Pseudorhodoplanes sinuspersici: one gene and its partner. The protein of the gene in region 1 interacts with the protein of each later gene in a pairwise test. Links are inferred from orthologs where the notes say so. Each region holds a gene or a part of one and is shown on either strand. Other genes may lie near its edges.

The links.
Region 2: the proteins of CAK95_RS22235 (region 1) and CAK95_RS07440 interact in binary tests that used the Escherichia coli proteins (3 or more experiments, as listed by UniProt). The link is inferred for Pseudorhodoplanes sinuspersici from one-to-one orthologs.

What each region holds. Positions count from the first base shown.
Region 1 is NZ_CP021112.1:4,556,868-4,565,542, forward strand. Bases 3,304-6,260 are described here. They hold CAK95_RS22235 (single-stranded DNA-binding protein), read left to right. Parts: upstream 3,304-4,514; coding sequence 4,515-5,006; downstream 5,007-6,260. Other genes in these bases: ligD (DNA ligase D), read left to right, coding at 3,304-4,315; CAK95_RS22240 (MarC family protein), read right to left, coding at 5,018-5,641; gyrA (DNA gyrase subunit A), read left to right, coding at 5,826-6,260. Also shown: CAK95_RS22220 (outer membrane protein), read right to left, coding at 1-320; non-homologous end joining protein Ku, read left to right, coding at 692-1,603; more of ligD, read left to right, coding at 1,616-3,303; more of gyrA, read left to right, coding at 6,261-8,549; CAK95_RS22250 (DUF4337 domain-containing protein), read left to right, coding at 8,640-8,675. UniProt on the Escherichia coli protein: Plays an important role in DNA replication, recombination and repair. Binds to ssDNA and to an array of partner proteins to recruit them to their sites of action during DNA metabolism. Acts as a sliding platform that migrates on DNA via reptation.
Region 2 is NZ_CP021112.1:1,505,965-1,514,627, reverse strand. The notes cover bases 5,029-7,973. They hold CAK95_RS07440 (primosomal protein N'), read left to right. Parts: upstream 5,029-5,389; coding sequence 5,390-7,558; downstream 7,559-7,973. Other genes in these bases: CAK95_RS07435 (hypothetical protein), read left to right, coding at 7,588-7,973; CAK95_RS07445 (tyrosine recombinase XerC), read right to left, coding at 5,029-5,320. Outside these bases: odhB (2-oxoglutarate dehydrogenase complex dihydrolipoyllysine-residue succinyltransferase), read left to right, coding at 1-1,115; lpdA (dihydrolipoyl dehydrogenase), read left to right, coding at 1,265-2,665; CAK95_RS07460 (SDR family NAD(P)-dependent oxidoreductase), read left to right, coding at 2,715-3,479; CAK95_RS07455 (hypothetical protein), read right to left, coding at 3,533-3,775; CAK95_RS07450 (hypothetical protein), read right to left, coding at 3,845-4,300; more of CAK95_RS07445, read right to left, coding at 4,367-5,028; more of CAK95_RS07435, read left to right, coding at 7,974-8,663.

The DNA of each region.
Region 1 (8,675 bases):
GTACCGGACCACATGCCTTCGACACCGAGAACCCAGTTGCCCCATTGCCCGCGCCAGCCAACCTGACCACCGGCGATCCAGTTATCTTTGCTGTGGGTGTTGTTGATGAAGAGGCCGTTGATCGTCGCATCGGTTGCCCAATCGGCATCCATGAATGCGCCGCCGACCTGACCGCCGATATAGAGACCCGACCAGTTGTAAATCGTTACCGGCGGCGGAGCCGGCGGTGCCTTGTACACCGGCCGAGCCATGTCGGCAGCTTGTGCCGCGCCGAAGCTGAGCGCCGCCGCGACGACGGTTGTTGAAACGAGAAGCCGCATATTCAAACCCCCCAATGTTGCGAGCGCAACGTCAGAAAACGAACGCGGCATCAACGACAACATTTCGATTTAGTTTCAGCTCAAAAGAGCGAAATTCGACTGTGTTGCAATTGAGCGACGTTCAGCCAATCGCCTAGGTTGTTACAATAACAATCACGCGTTTTCTCGCTAGGACTTTTCTGCAACATTCTCATCAAATTGCAAAGATGGTGCGTTGATAGGGGTTGACAACAACTGAGCGGTACTACGTTCCAGAAATTTCGAAGCAAAATTTATGGCGAAGTTATTTCTTCTATGAGCGCTGTGCGGAACTTTGTTTGTTCCGAGTCGTTCAAGACAGTTGGCGGGGTAGATTCGGAAAAGGGTTCTCCATGGCCACGCGTGCGTATTGGTCCGGCCGTATTCGATTGGCGTTGGTTTCAATCCCTGTGGAAGTGGTGTCGGCCACCAAGACGTCAAGCCGAATTTCCTTTCATCAGATCCACGAGCCGAGCGGAAAACGCATCCGCTACGAGAAGGTCGTGCCCGGCATCGGTCCGGTCGATACTGATGAAATCGTCAAAGGTTATGAGGTCGAGAAGGGCAAATATGTGCTGCTCTCCGACGAAGAAATCGCCGATGTGAAACTGGAAGCGAAGAAGTCGATCGATCTCGTGCAATTCGTCGATGCCGACGCGATCGAACAGATCTATTTCGAGAAGCCGTTCTATATCCTGCCATCCGAGGAAGACGAAGATGCCGAAGAGGCCTATATCGTCCTGCGCGATGCGCTGAAGAAAACAAACAAGATCGGGCTTGGCCAGATCGTCGTGCGCGGGCAGGGCTCGATCGTTGCGATCAAGCCATTCGGCAAGGGCCTGTTGATGGAGACACTGCGCTACGCCGACGAAGTGAAGAAGGCGGACACGGTGTTCGAGGATGTGCCGGCGAAGAAAGTCGACGCCGATCTGATCGATCTTGCGGAAGAATTGATCGACAAGAAGTCCGGTGAATTCCATCCGGAGAAATTCAAGGACACCTACACGGTTGCGCTGCGCGAACTGATCAAGGCGAAGCAGGAAAACCGTCCGCCGCGCGAGATCGAGGAAGCGCCGCCGGCATCCAATGTCATCAATCTCATGGATGCCTTGAAACGCAGTGTCAGAGGTGGCAGCGCCGAGACAACCAAGGCGGAGAAGTCTGAATCTGGCGGCACACGCAAGGCTGCGCGCAAGACCAAATCCACAGGCAAGCCGGCCAAGAAATCCGCGCGCAAGACCTCAGGCCGGCGCAGGGCGGCATAACAGGACCACATCATGCCGCGCGGCAGCCTTCGCGACTATCACGCCAAGCGGGACTTCAAGCTAACGGCCGAGCCGAAGGGCGTCGTCGGCAAACGCAAGTCGACCGGTTTGCGCTACCTGATCCAGAAGCATGACGCATCACGCCTGCATTACGATTTCCGGCTGGAATGGAACGGCACGCTGCTGAGCTGGGCGGTGCCGAAAGGACCGAGCGAGAATCCCGACGACAAGCGTCTTGCGGTGCATGTCGAGGATCATCCGATCGAATATGGCGATTTCGAAGGCACGATTCCCGAAGGACAATATGGCGGCGGCACGGTGATGCTGTGGGACACCGGCACCTGGGAGCCGCATGAAGACGATGTCGATGCCTCGCTGAAGAAGGGCAAGCTTGGCTTCACATTGTATGGCAAACGGCTGAAGGGAAACTGGGCGCTGGTGAAACTTCGCCGGCGCAGCCCCAAAGACAAGGACAATTGGCTGCTGATCAAGGAGCATGACGAATACGAGCGCAAGACCGGCAAGCTGACGGTCGAGCGCGAGACGTCGAGCGTGAAATCCGGCCGGGCAATGGATGAGATCGCCGCCGGCAAGACGGTCTGGCAATCGAACCGGGGAAACGGGCGCGGGTCTTCACGTGGGTCTTCGGAAGTCGAAGAGATCATTGCGGGACCGGCGAGAACGAAAAGCGCCAGCGGCTCAAAAAAAAAGTCCTTAAGTCAGTCAAGCGAAAAGCCGCCAAGCAAAACATCAAGCGTAGGCAAAACGTCAATCGCAAGACTGCCGGCCTTCATAGCGCCGCAGCTCGCAACACTGGTCGAGGCCCCGCCAAGCGGAAATAACTGGCTGCACGAAATCAAATATGACGGCTATCGCGCGGTCGCGGCGGTTGCCGGCGACAAGGTCGCGATCTGGACGCGCAACGCGCTGAATTGGACCGACAAATTCCGGTCGCTGGTCCCGGCCTTGCTGAAGCTTCCCTGCGAGAGCGCATTGCTGGACGGCGAGATCGCCGTTGCTGATGCGGAGGGCCGTACCGATTTCGGGGCGCTGCAGAATGCGCTGAGCGAAGGGGCGGGCCGCATGGCCTATTATCTCTTCGATCTGTTGCTTCTCGATGGGAAGGATTTGCGCCAGCGTCCGTTGATCGAGCGCAAGGACATACTGCGCGATCTTTTGTCATCCTCGGCCGGCAAGGGACCGCTGATCTATTCCGACCACGTGGTCGGTCATGGCGAAGAAACCTTTGCGCAAGCGAGCAAGCTCAAGCTGGAAGGCCTGATCTCGAAAGAGGCCGGTGCGCCGTATCGTTCGGGCCGCACGCGGAGCTGGCTGAAAAGCAAATGCGGTTTCGAGCAGGAATTCGTCATCATCGGCTGGCGGCCATCGACCAAGGCAGGACGGCCATTCTCATCCTTGCTGCTGGCGGTGCGCGAGGGCGATCATTATCGGTATGCCGGGCGCGTCGGCAGCGGCTATTCGGGGGCAGGACTCGAAAGCCTGTCGAAGCAGTTCAAGGCGCTGGCGCGCAAGACGCCGCCGGTGAAGGATGTGCCGCCGGACATCGCGCGGCGCGCGAAGTTCATCGAACCGCAGCTCGTCGCCGAAATCGCCTTTCGCGGCTGGACGCGCGATGGCCTCGTCCGGCAGGCGTCGTTCAAGGGATTGCGCAGCGACAAGCCCGCAAAAGAGATCGTGAAGGAGACGCCGATGCCGACACGCAAGGTGGCCAAGGCTGCTGCGACATCCGCAAAGAAGGCGGCAAGCAAGTCTGCGCCGAAAGCGAGCAGCGCGCGGCGGAAGGCGGCGGCCCCGCGCAAGCCTGTCCGTTCGTCCGCCAGCGACGGTGCAGAGCAAATCGAAGGCGTCCGCGTCACCCATCCCGATAAGGTGCTGTTCGCGGCCCAGGACGTCACCAAGCGCGAGTTGATCGATCATTATCTGTCGATTGCCGATGCGATGCTGCCGCATATTGTTGACCGGCCGATCAGCCTCGTGCGCTGTCCGAGTGGCAGCGGCGGATCGTGCTTCTATCAGAAGCATGCCTCGGATGGCTTTCCCGGCGAGTTCAAGTCGATCAGCATTCGCGAGAAATCGGGCACCGACAAATATCTCTATATCGAGGACGAGCGCGGGCTCATCGCCGCGGTGCAGGTGGGCGTGCTGGAACTGCATCTGTGGTGCTGCCATGTCGACGATGTCGAGAAGCCGGACCGGCTGATCTTCGATTTCGATCCCGACGAGGGGCTCGACTTCATACATGTCAGGGAAGCGGCGAAGGAGATGCGCGCCCGGCTGAAGGATCTCGGTCTTGAATCCTTCCCGATGGTGACGGGCGGGAAGGGCGTGCATGTGGTCGCACCGCTCAAGCCCGGCCATAGCTGGGACGAGCATCGCGAATTCGCCGAAGCGCTGGCGCGGGTGATGGCGGAGGAGCATCCCGACCGTTTCGTCGCCAACATGTCGAAGGCCAAGCGCAAGGGAAAGATCTTCGTCGATTATCTGCGCAACCAGCGCGGCGCGACGGCGATCTGCCCGTTCTCGACGCGGGCGCGGCCAGGTGCCTATGTCGCGATGCCGGTGTCGTGGCAGAAGCTGGCCCGGCTCGACAATGCGCATCCGGTGGCGGTGGGCGAGGCGGCAAAGTTTTTGGGCCGCAGCGATCCCTGGCCGGGCTACTTCAAGCTCAGGCAGCCGCTGCCGAGGATGTAGGGCCGAGCGCGCGATGCCGGAGGCCTTTGAGTTGCGCAGCGGTATTTTTGCTGCTAGAACAAAAAGAGAACTTTGTTGACGGTATGGTGTTGAACCGGCCTTGTGCGCGACCACTTGTGGAAAAGGCTTGCTGCGGCAAGCGGCGGCGGACGCGACGCACTAGGGTGCGGGATTGCGCCGGTTTGAACGGGAGAGTGTTATGGCGGGTTCGGTGAACAAAGTGATCCTGGTAGGAAATCTCGGGAAGGACCCCGAAATCCGCCGGACGCAGGACGGGCGGCCGATTGCCAACCTCTCGATCGCGACGTCCGACACCTGGCGCGACAAGGCGACCGGCGAGCGCAAGGAAAAGACCGAGTGGCATCGCGTGGTGATCTTCAATGAGGGCCTGTGCAAGGTCGCCGAGCAATATCTGAAGAAGGGCGCCAAGGTTTACATCGAGGGTGCGCTGCAGACCCGCAAATGGACCGACAAGGACGGCGTCGAGAAATACTCGACCGAAGTGGTGCTGCAGGGCTTCAACTCGACGCTGACCATGCTGGATGGCCGCAGCGGTGGCGGCGGTGGTGACCGCGTGTCCGATTATTCTGGGGCTGACGATTTCGGCTCGCCCGGACCGACCGCCTCGCGCCGGCCGGCGATGGCTGGCGGCGGCGGTCGCGGCGACATGGACGACGAAATTCCGTTCTAGCCCGGGCCGCGTTAAGCCCACGCCGCGCGCACGCCGTCGATCACGAATTGCACGGCGAGCGCGGCGAGGATGACGCCGAGCAGGCGCTCCAGCACGATGTTGCCGGTGACGCCGAGCAGTTTCGCCAGTCGCGCGCCGATCATGAAGGCGAGCAGGCACGAAATCAGCACGATGGCGATGACCGCAATCAGACTGCCCAGGCGGACGATGTCCTGGCCGGCGCGTCCAGCCAGGAGAATGGCGGCGGTGATCGCGCCGGGGCCGGCCATCAGCGGGATCGCCAGCGGGAAGGCGGCGATATTGCGCACCTGATCGTCGATCGCCGCTTCCGCCTCATGCGATTTCCGCACGATGCGCACGCCGAACACCATTTCTGAGGCGATCGAGAACAGCAGCAGGCCGCCGGCGATGCGGAACGCCGGCAGGCCGATGCCCAGCTTGTTCAGGAGCCAACTGCCAATCAGCGTTGCCCCGCACAGGATGGCAAAGGCAATCAGGCTGGCGCGCAGCGCGACCTGACGGCGCGCCTTGGCCGGCAGCCCCTTCGTCAACGAGACGAAGATCGGCACGAGCCCGAGCGGATCGACCACAACCAGCAGAGTGACGAGGGCCGAGATGAAGAAGTCGAACGGCATGCAACGAGCCTCGCCCGAAGCGTGAAAAAAGGCAATGCTGGGGCAGGTTCGTAGGTGACTAAAAAGGGTCGCCTAACAATTTGAAATATAAGAGAAATTTACGAGGTTTCCGTCATAAAAGTGTTGGCTTTGGCGACGTGAATCGGCTATGGGAGCGCCAGCCGAATTCTGCTGGAAAAATTCCTTGTCTGAACCTGAAAATCCCGCGTCCGGAGGCTCCCTGCCGCCGGATATTCGCCCCGTGTCGATCACGGAGGAAATGAAGCGCTCGTATCTCGATTACGCCATGAGCGTGATCGTCTCGCGTGCGCTGCCGGACGCGCGTGACGGCCTCAAGCCCGTGCATCGGCGCATCCTCTATTCGATGAACGAGCAGGGGCATACGCCCGACAAGAAATACGTGAAATCGGCGCGTATCGTCGGTGACGTGATGGGTAAATATCACCCGCACGGCGACCAGGCGATCTATGACTCGCTGGTGCGTATGGCGCAGGATTTCTCCATGCGCCTGATGCTGATCGACGGGCAGGGCAATTTCGGCTCGGTCGACGGCGATCCACCCGCGGCGATGCGTTATACAGAATCGCGCCTGGCGCGTCCGGCGATGTCGCTTCTGGCCGACATCGACAGCGACACCGTCGATTTCAATCCGAACTATGACGGCAACGAAAGAGAGCCGGCGGTTCTGCCGGCGCGTTTCCCCAATCTTCTGGCCAATGGCGCCGGCGGCATCGCCGTCGGCATGGCGACCAATATTCCGCCGCATAATCTCGGCGAACTGATCGACGCTTGCGTCGCGATGATCGACGATCCGGCGATCTCGATCGACGACCTCAACGCGATCATTCCGGGACCCGATTTCCCGACCGGCGGCGTGATCCTTGGCCGCGGCGGCATCCGCAACGCTTATCACACCGGCCGCGGCTCGATCATGATGCGCGGCAAGGTCGAGATGGAGACGGTCCGCAAGGAGCGGGAAGCCATCGTCGTCACCGAAATCCCGTATCAGGTGAACAAAGCCACAATGGTTGAGCGCATCGCCGAACTGGTGCGCGAGAAGAAGATCGAGGGTGTCGCCGACCTGCGCGACGAGTCCAACCGCGAAGGCTATCGCGTCGTCATCGAACTGAAGCGCGATGCCATTCCCGATGTCGTGCTGAACCAGCTTTATCGCTACACGCCGCTGCAGACCTCGTTCGGCGCCAATATGGTGGCGCTGGATGGTGGCCGCCCGCTGCTGATGAACCTGAAGGACCTGTTGTCGTCCTTCCTGGCGTTCCGCGAAGAGGTGGTGTCGCGGCGCACCAAATTCCTGCTCAACAAGGCGCGCGACCGCGCGCATGTGTTGGTCGGTCTGGCCATCGCCGTCGCCAATATCGACGAGATCATCCGGCTGATCCGGGCATCGAAAGACGCCAACGCGGCGCGCGAGGCGTTGATCGCGCGCGACTGGCCGGCCCGGGATGTCGAGGCGATGATCACGCTGATCGACGATCCGCGTCACCGCATCAACGAAGACGGCACCTACAAGCTCTCCGAGACCCAGGCACGCGCCATTCTCGACCTGCGGCTGCAGCGCCTGACCGCGCTCGGCGTCGAGGAAATCCAGGCCGAACTGGACAAGCTGGCGGCCGAGATCAGCAATTATCTCGATATCCTGCGCTCGCGCGCGCGGATCCAGCAGATCGTCAAGGACGAACTGGCGGAAGTGAGGGACGCCTTCGCGACGCCGCGCCGCACCGAGATCGTCGAACAGATGGACGAGGTGGAGGAGGAAGATCTCATCCACCGCGAGGACATGGTCGTCACCGTCTCGCATCAGGGTTACATCAAGCGCGTGCCGCTCTCGACCTATCGGGCGCAGCGCCGCGGCGGCAAAGGCCGTGCCGGCATGCAGACACGGGACGAGGATTTCGTCGCGCGGCTGTTCGTGGCCTCGACCCACGCGCCGATGCTGTATTTCTCCTCGCTCGGCCGCGTCTACAAGCTGAAGGTCTGGAAGCTGCCGGTGGCAGCACCACAGGCGCGCGGCAAGGCGCTGATCAATATCCTGCCGCTGGCGCAGGGCGAGCGCATCACCACCATCATGCCGTTGCCGGAAGACGAGACGACGTGGTCCGAACTCGATGTGATGTTCGCGACCACCAGCGGCACCGTGCGACGTAACAAGCTGTCCGATTTCGCCGACGTGCGTCCGTCCGGCATCATCGCCATGAAGCTTGAAGATGGCGAGGCGATCGTCGACGTGCAGATCTGCACCGAGAAGGACGACGTGCTGCTGACGGCCGCCGGCGGCCAATGCATCCGCTTTGCTGTGCCGGAAGTACGTGTCTTCACCGGCCGTACATCGCGCGGCGTGCGCGGCATTGCGCTGGCCGAAGGCGATACGCTCATCTCGATGACGATCCTGCGTCATGTGGAGGCCTCGTCCGAAGAACGCGTCGCTTATCTGCGCCGGGCCAATGCCGTGCGTCGCGGTGGCGAAGCCGACGAGACCGCGCCGGCCGACGCAGAGGAGACCAATGGCAACGGCATCGAACTGGGCGAGGCGCGCTATGTCGAGATGTCGGCAGCCGAGCAATTCGTGCTGACACTCTCCGAACGCGGCTATGGCAAGCGCACATCGTCGTACGAGTACCGGATCACCGGCCGCGGCGGCAAAGGCATCACCGCCATGGCGATCACGCAGAAGAACGGCAAGATCGTCGCCTCCTTCCCGGTGGAAGAGTCGGATCAGATCATGCTGGTCACCGATGCGGGCAAGCTGATCCGCACCGGTGTCAGCGGCATCCGCATCGCCGGCCGGTCGACGCAGGGTGTGATCGTGTTCGACACGGCGGAAGACGAGCGGGTGGTGTCGGTCGAGCGGCTGTCCGACGACGGCGAAGACGTCTCCAACGGATCGTAAATCGGGCGCGCAAGCCCGCTTTTATCATAATCCAGCAAACGAACTGTAATTCGCGGCATTCAATGACGCGAACAGGATGAGGGGTGTGTCATGCAGGCGGAAGACGCAAGCGAGCTGATGGATCAG
Region 2 (8,663 bases), 3.1 Mb from region 1 along the record:
CCGCCGGCGTACTCGAAGCGATCGCGGTGAAAGACGGCGAGACCGTTGCGGTCGGCGCGCTGCTCGGTCAGATCAAGGCTGGTGCAGGCGCTGCGGCGACCACAGGCGCGCCTGACAAAAAGCAAAGCACCACGGCGCCGATCAAGGCGGCCGATGAGGAAGTAAAACCCCGCGCGCAGGACAAGCTGGAAAATCAGACGCCGAAACCGTCAGGCGAGATGCCGGTGCCGCCGTCGGTGCGCAAGCTGTCGGCCGAGTCCGGTATCGATGCCTCGACCGTTCCCGGCAGCGGCAAGGATGGCCGCGTCACCAAGGGCGACATGCTGGCCGCGATCGAGCGCGCCGCTTCGGCGCCGACGCCGGTTGCTGCATCGGCACCGATGCAGGTGCGTGCGCCGTCGCCGGCTGACGATGCCGCGCGTGAAGAGCGCGTGAAAATGACGCGTCTGCGCCAGACCATCGCCCGCCGCCTGAAGGATGCGCAGAACACGGCGGCCATGCTGACGACCTTCAATGAGGTCGACATGAAGGCGGTGATGGAGCTGCGCAATCAGTACAAGGATGCGTTCGAGAAGAAGCATGGCGTGAAGATGGGCTTCATGGGCTTCTTCGTGCGCGCTTGCGTGCAGGCACTCAAAGACATCCCGGCCGTCAATGCCGAGATCGACGGCACCGACATCATCTACAAGAATTACTATCACATCGGCGTGGCGGTCGGCACCGAGAAGGGCCTTGTCGTGCCGGTGATCCGCGACTGCGATCACAAGTCGCTGGCGCAGATCGAGAAGGACATTGCCGCTGTCGGCCGGCGTGCGCGCGATGGCCAGCTCAAGATCGAGGAGATGCAGGGCGGCACCTTCACCATCTCGAATGGTGGTGTGTACGGTTCGCTGATGTCGACGCCAATTCTCAATGCGCCGCAATCGGGCATTCTCGGCATGCACAAGATTCAGGAGCGCCCGGTCGCCATTGGCGGCAAGGTCGAGATTCGTCCGATGATGTATCTGGCGCTCTCCTACGATCACCGCATCGTCGATGGCCGCGAAGCGGTGACCTTCCTTGTGCGGGTGAAGGATGTGCTGGAAGATCCGGCGCGGCTGGTTCTGGATCTTTAACGTTTTCCTCCGTCATGGCCGGGCATAAGCCGTCGAAGACGGCGTCTTTAACGCCTTATGTCCCGGCCATCCACGTCTGAATATCGACCCAAGACGTGGATGCCCGCGACGAGCGCGGGCATGACGACCGAGAATTTCGGAGTTTTTGTATGTCCTACGATCTCATCGTCATTGGTACTGGCCCCGGCGGTTATGTCTGCGCCATTCGTGCGGCGCAGCTCGGCATGAAAGTGGCTGTCGTCGAAAAGCGCGCAAGCCTTGGCGGCACCTGCCTGAATATCGGCTGCATTCCGTCGAAGGCGCTGCTGCATGCATCCGAATTGTTCGAGGAGGCCGGTCACGCTTTCGCGAAGATGGGCATCGGTGTCAGCAAGCCCAAGCTCGATCTGAAGCAGATGCTAGTCTTCAAGGACGAGGCGGTTGACGGCAACGTCAAGGGCGTCGACTTCCTGATGAAGAAGAACAAGATCGACGTTGTCTACGGCGCCGGCCGCATCACGGCGCCGGGCAAGGTCGAGGTGAAGGCGGCCGACGGCAAAACGCAGACGCTGGAGACCAAGAACATCGTGATTGCCACCGGCTCCGATGTGACGCAGCTCAAGGGTATCACGATTGATGAGAAGCGCGTCGTGTCGTCCACCGGTGCATTGACGCTCGAGAAGGTGCCGGAGAAGCTTCTGGTGATCGGCGCCGGCGTGATCGGGCTTGAGCTTGGCTCTGTGTGGCGGAGGCTCGGTGCACAGGTGACGGTCGTGGAATTCCTCGATCGCATTCTGCCTGGCATGGACTCAGAGGTCGCACGTCAGTCGCAGCGCCTGTTCGAAAAACAGGGCATGACCTTCAAGCTCGGCTCGAAAGTCACCAGCGTTGATACGTCCGGCAAGAAGCTGAAAGTGAACGTGGAGCCGGCAAAAGGAGGAGAGACTGAAACGCTCGATGCCGACGTGGTGCTCGTTGCCATCGGTCGCGTGCCGTACATCGAGGGCCTCGGTCTGCAAGAGGTCGGCGTGGCGCTCGACGAACGCGGCCGGGTCAAGACCGATGCGCATTTCGCGACCAATGTGCCGGGCATCTATGCCATCGGTGACGTGATCGCGGGTCCGATGCTGGCGCACAAGGCGGAAGACGAAGGCGTCGCCGTTTCCGAGATCATCGCCGGACAGGCCGGACATGTGAACTACGATGTCATCCCGGCGGTGGTTTACACCTATCCGGAGATCGCGTCGGTCGGCAAATCCGAAGACGATCTAAAGGCGGAAAATCACGCTTACAATGTCGGAAAATTCCCGTTCACCGCGAACGGCCGCGCCAAAGCCAATCAGCAGACCGAAGGCTTCGTGAAGATCCTCGCCGATGCCAAGACCGATCGTGTGCTCGGCGTTCATATCGTCGGTGCCGACGCCGGCAACATGATCGCGGAAGCGGCGGTGGCGATGGAATTCGGCGCATCATCGGAAGATATCGCCCGCACCTGCCATGCGCATCCGACGCTGCCCGAAGCAGTGAAAGAAGCCGCGCTCGCGGTCGACAAGCGCGCGATTCATATGTGAGGGTTCTCCTTCCCCGCTCTGGCGGGGAAAGCAAGCGCTGGAGCGCGAGATGCCCTCACTGCAAAACAAAATTGCACTCGTTACCGGGGCCGCCGTCGGCTTCGGGCAAGCCTTTGCGCAAAGGTTTGCGCAGGACGGTGCGCATGTCGTGCTGGTCGACATCAAGCCGTGCGATGAGACGGCGAAGATGGTGGAAGCTGCCGGCCGCGAAGCGATGCCGGTGATTTGTGATATCACCTCGGAAGAGGCGGTCGGTTATCTCGCTATGGAAGTCGACCGGCGGTTCGGGTGTTGCGACATCCTCGTCAACAATGCTGGCATCTATCCGATCCAACCCTTCGATCAGATCACCTTCGCAGATTGGCGGCGTGTGATGGCGCTCAATCTCGATGCGGTCTTCCTGACGGCCAAGGCTTTCATGCCGGGGATGAAGCGGCGCGGATGGGGCCGGGTGATCAACATCTCGTCGAGCACGTTCAATGTGGTGGCGTCAGGATACACGCACTACATCGCCAGCAAGGGCGGTGTCGTTGGTCTGACGCGCGCGCTCGCCACCGAATTCGGCAATGACGGCGTGACAGTGAATGCGGTGGCGCCGAGCCTCACGCGCACTCCTGGCACGGAAGGCCGGCAACCGCGTGCTGGCCGCGAGAGCATGGATGAGGAATTTCTGGCTCTCGCAAACCTGCAGGCGATCAAGCGCGTGCAGGTGCCGAGCGATCTTGCCGGCGTCGTCTCGTTTCTTGCGAGCGACGATGCGGCTTTCATGACGGGACAGACGATCTACGTCGATGGCGGTATGGTGCGGGTTTAATCATACGTCAGCGCGCGATTTTTTTCTCCCGCTTATCCCGCGGAAAGCGCTGCCTAATGCGACCGCCAGGGATACGGCACTTTCAGATTCACCGGTTCTTCGGGCACGATCGAAGGGCTCTCCTCACCCGGAACGAGTGCAGCCATCGCCTCGTTGACGTCCTTGCTTTCGAGAAGTTCGCCCAGCCGGCCGATCGTCCATTCGGCCGAAGCGCCGCAATCGGGGTCACGATAACAATCCAGTTCAAGACGGGCGAGCCGCACAGCCTCGACCAAAGCAATGATATGGTTTTTCATGACGCATAACTCCCTTACGGGAATAATAACGCTTTCGGCGATGTCCGGTTGCCGGCGAAAATTTGAGTCTTATTCGCCCGAGCAGGCCACGCGGCCGCGCCGCGTAGTTGTCTTGCCTTCCGAGCCGCCAGCCGGGCCGAGATCGTGGACCATCAGAACGTAGTTGCCACTATAGCTGGTCTCGTCCTGGCCTTTTTTGCGCCGAGCTTGAATGACGAGTTCGACATAGCCATGCGCCTTATCGCCTTCACGCTCCCGATAGAAGCGTAGTTTGAGATCGCGGTCGTAATACCACTTCTGGGTCACATGCTCGCTGAGATCGAGCTTGCGGAGGTCGTCCGGCGTGCCGGGTGCACGGATTTCAAGCTCCGCCCTGACCTGGGGAATCTGTTCACCAACGCTGTGGCTGACAACAGCTGCCGCTTCAAAGTTCACGACCTTGTCATCGATGCTGCAGGAAAAGCCGCCGGTGGCGAGTGCGGTTTGTGTGCTGGCCAGTAATATGACGAGGGCAATCAGACGCATGAAATAACTCCGCGATGCGAATATCCGCATGCGTATAAACGTGTTGTCGCCGGTAATGAAGGGCCTTCAGGCGCGCGGATGCGCGGCCTTATATGCGTCGAGCAGCCGTTCGGTATCGACCGCGGTGTAGATTTGCGTCGTCGATAGCGAGGCGTGGCCCAGCAATTCCTGGATCGAACGCAGGTCGCCGCCGCGCGACAAGAGATGCGTCGCGAAGGAATGGCGTAACGCGTGCGGTGTCGCCGTATCCGGCAGGCCCAGCGCGCCGCGCAGCCGCTCCATCGTCAGTTGAATGATGCGGGGTGATAACTGTCCGCCCTTGGCGCCGACAAAGAGAGGTTCGTCGTCGGATAAATCGTAAGGGCAGAGTGCGATATAGTCGGCCACCAGCGTCAGCACCTGTGGCAGCACCGGCACCATGCGCGTCTTGTTGCCCTTGCCGGTGACAATAATCGTATCGCCTTGTCCGGGTGCGGGGACATCTTTGCCGGACAATCCGAGCGCTTCGGAAATACGGAGGCCGGAGCCATAGAGCAGCGCCAGCACCGCCGCATCACGCGCGAAGATCCATGGCTCACGCTCTTCGCCCGCGCGCAGGCCGATGTCGGAGACGCGTCGGGCCGACGGCACGGTGAGCGGTTTTGGCAAGGTCTTGGAAAGCTTGGGCGCGCGCACGGCATTGAGCGCGCCGACCTTGCCCTTGCCGTCGCGTTCGAGAAATCGCGCAAAGGATCGCGCACCGGCGAGTTGCCGCATCAGCGTTCGCGCGCCGATGCCTTGCGATCGGCGAGATGCCATGAAGGCGCGCACATCGCGCGGCGCCAGCGCGGCGAGATTTCTCAGCGAGGGCTGCTCACCGAGATGCTCGGTCATGAAGAGGAGGAACTGGGTGACGTCGCGCCGGTAGGCCTCGAGGGTCTTGGGCGACATTCTTTTCTGGTCGCCGAGAAAGGCCAGCCATCGCAGAAGTTCTGCAGAAATCTCAGGCGAGAAGGGCAGCTCTGTTTGATGTTCTGGCATCCCGCCTTATCTCACCGCCTTCCTTCACCCTTCCTTAAGGGCCCGGAATCGGGTGAGTGTCTCCGCCTTATGACGATGAAGATAGTCGATGTGGTGGTGCCGGTGGCGCTCGACCGGGCCTATTCCTACCGCGTTCCCGCGGGGATGACGCTTGCGCCAGGCGATGTCGTCGCGGTGCCGCTGGGCCCGAATGAATATGCCGGCGTGGTCTGGGGCGAAGGCCATCCGCGTCCCGGATTGCACAACAAACTCAAGGATGTAGACGCCAAGCTCGACGTGCCGCCGCTGCGTGAGGAGTTGCGCCAGTTCATCGATTGGGTGGCCGATTACACACTGGGGTCGCGGGGGACAGTGCTGAATATGGCACTGCGCATGGGCCAGCATCTTGGCCCGGAGCGCGAGCGGGTCGGCGTGCGGCTCGCGGGTCCCAAGCCGCAGCGGATGACGGCGGCGCGGGCCCGCGTTCTCAATGCCTTGGCCGATGGTATGACGCGGCTGAAAAGCGAGGCCGCGCAGGAAGCCGGCGTATCGGCGGGCGTCATCGACGGCCTGATCGACGAAGGAACGCTGGAAACCCTCGTAATCCCCCCGGAAGCCGTGGCGAAAGTCCCGGATCCTGATCATAATCTTCCGGAATTATCCGATGCGCAGAATGTTGCGGCGCAGACGCTGAAAGAGGCGTTGAACGGCGGATTTTCCGCGTTCCTGGTCGACGGCGTCACCGGCTCCGGCAAGACCGAAGTCTACTTCGAGGCCATCGCCGACAACATCCGCAAAGGGCGTCAGACGCTCATCCTGATGCCGGAAATTGCGCTGACCACGCAATTCCTCAATCGCTTCGAAGCGCGGTTCGGCGTGCGCCCCGCCGAATGGCATTCACAACTCGGTTCGCGCAAGCGCGCGCGCACATGGTCTGCGATTGCCCAGAACGAAGTTTCGGTGATTGTCGGCGCGCGCTCGGCGTTGTTCCTGCCCTATGCCGACCTTGGTCTGATCATCGTCGATGAAGAGCACGACCCTGCCTACAAGCAGGAAGACGGCGTGCATTATCACGCGCGCGACATGGCGATTGTCCGGGGACATCTTGCGAAAATTCCCGTGGTGCTGGCATCGGCAACGCCGTCGGTCGAAACCGAAGTCAATGCTCGGCGCGGCCGCTACAAGCGGCTCGCATTGCCGGAACGTTTTGGGGGACAACATCTGCCGCATATCGAGGCGATCGATCTGCGCACCGAAGGCCCGCCACGAAATCGCTTCATTGCGCCCATGCTCGTAGAAGCCGTGAAGCTCGCGCTGGAGAAGAAGGAGCAAGCGCTTCTTTTCCTCAATCGTCGGGGCTATGCTCCGCTGACGCTCTGCCGCTCCTGCGGCTACCGGCTGGCGTGTCAAAATTGTGATGCCTGGCTGGTCGATCACCGGTTCAAGCGCCGCCTCGTCTGTCACCATTGCGGCTTCTCGATGCCGCCGCCGGCGGTCTGCCCGAAATGCGATGCCAAGGATTCGTTCGCGCCGGTCGGCCCTGGCGTCGAGCGCCTGCAGGAGGAAGTGGCGAACCTGTTTCCGGAGGCGCGCACCATCGTGCTGTCGAGCGACCTGTTTGAATCGGTCGAGCGCCTGCGCGAGGAACTGGAAGGCGTTGCCGAAGGCCGCTTCGACATCATCATCGGCACGCAGCTTGTGGCCAAGGGCCATCATTTCCCGAAGCTCAATCTCGTCGGCATTGTCGATGCCGATCTCGGATTGGCGAATGGCGATCCGCGCGCGGCCGAGCGCACGTTTCAGCTTCTGCATCAGGTGGCCGGACGGGCCGGCCGCGAAACCGGTTACGGCCAGGGCTTCCTGCAGACGCATCAGCCGGAGCATCCGGTGATGCGTGCGATCATTTCCGGCGATCGCGCGGCGTTCTACGACACCGAAATCGCCTCGCGCGAAGCGACCGGCTATCCGCCGTTCGGTCGCCTGGCGGCGATTGTCGTTTCAGGCGGCGACCGGCACGAGACCGAAAGCTTCGCGCGCAAGCTCGCAGCGGCGTCGCCGCTCGATGAAAGCGTGCGCGTGCTCGGCCCCGCCGAAGCGCCGCTCGCGGTGGTGCGTGGGCGCTATCGCTTTCGTCTCTTGATCAAATCGCCGCGCAATTACGATCTCTCACACTTCATGCGCGGCTGGTTGGCCCATGCGCCGAAGACGCGGGGCAGTTTGAAGCTGGAAGTCGATATCGATCCGCAGAGTTTTTATTGAAGTCGCCAAGATTTTATGGACTGAAGGTCATGTTCGAAAAGTCTCTTATATACCGCGTTGGTGTGAAGCATCATGCCGATTTAGGCCTGTTAGCTGAGACGATGTTTTTTTATGGTCAGACGCAACTTCTGTTGGACCGCTCGTCCGTTGTTTCACTTTCTAGGCTGCTGTCAGCTGATCTACTCAAGGTGCTTCTCGATAATGAATGGCTTAGAATTGCGTATAGTCGCGAAAATTTTGGTGTGCTCACTAGCGGCTTGCCGCAATCGCATGATTTCGGCGTATTTAATGTGAGCCAAACAGCAAAAGGAAAACGATTAAAGAGTCATCAAGAAGAAATAGAGGAGGCGCTAGTTCGTGAGCATGGGAACTCGGCAGAGACGCGAAAGCTTTCAAAAATTTTTACCGATAAAACTGAGCTTCATCGATTTAGAGGAGTGCCGGAAAAATCGAAGATAATTCCTGATTTCGCAAGACAGGATGTGCAGGACCAGGCGTTTCTGTCTAAAGCGGTGCGTGCAATCCTTATCGAGCTGGTGCCGGGATTTGATCCACTCTTGCCATTTCACTTTAGAATTATCAGAGGTTCAAACGGCGAGCTTTTCGTCGACAGCGATTTGAATTTCCACGACCTTAATCAAGCTTTTCATACGATCGTCCCTTTATCGGATGGCTCGCTCAACGAGGCGCTCATCTTAAATTACATACAAATGGCGAGAGCGGATACTGTCTACGCCGCTTACTATATGGCTGAGCCTGTAACATCGTCTCTGAGCTCCAGGATAATGGAGAAGAATCACTTTGAATTCTTGCGTCGAAATATCAGCCAAAACGATATTAGTTTATTCCATGAAATCATTGTTCCCGGAATTCCAACTATCAGAGAGGCTATTAATTCCGGCGAGCGGACCTTTAGCGAATATCTGAACTTCTTGGAGGTGGCGCAGTGTTTCAAGAAGTGGCTCAATGTCGCTAGCCCTGATGTAGGTCTCGTCCAATCGTACAATAAGGATGTCTCAAAGAAGTCGTGGATTGAAACGCTGCCTGGAAAGATGACTAGATTTGTTGTCGCCACTGGTGTTGGCCTTGGCGCAGCGACAATTGC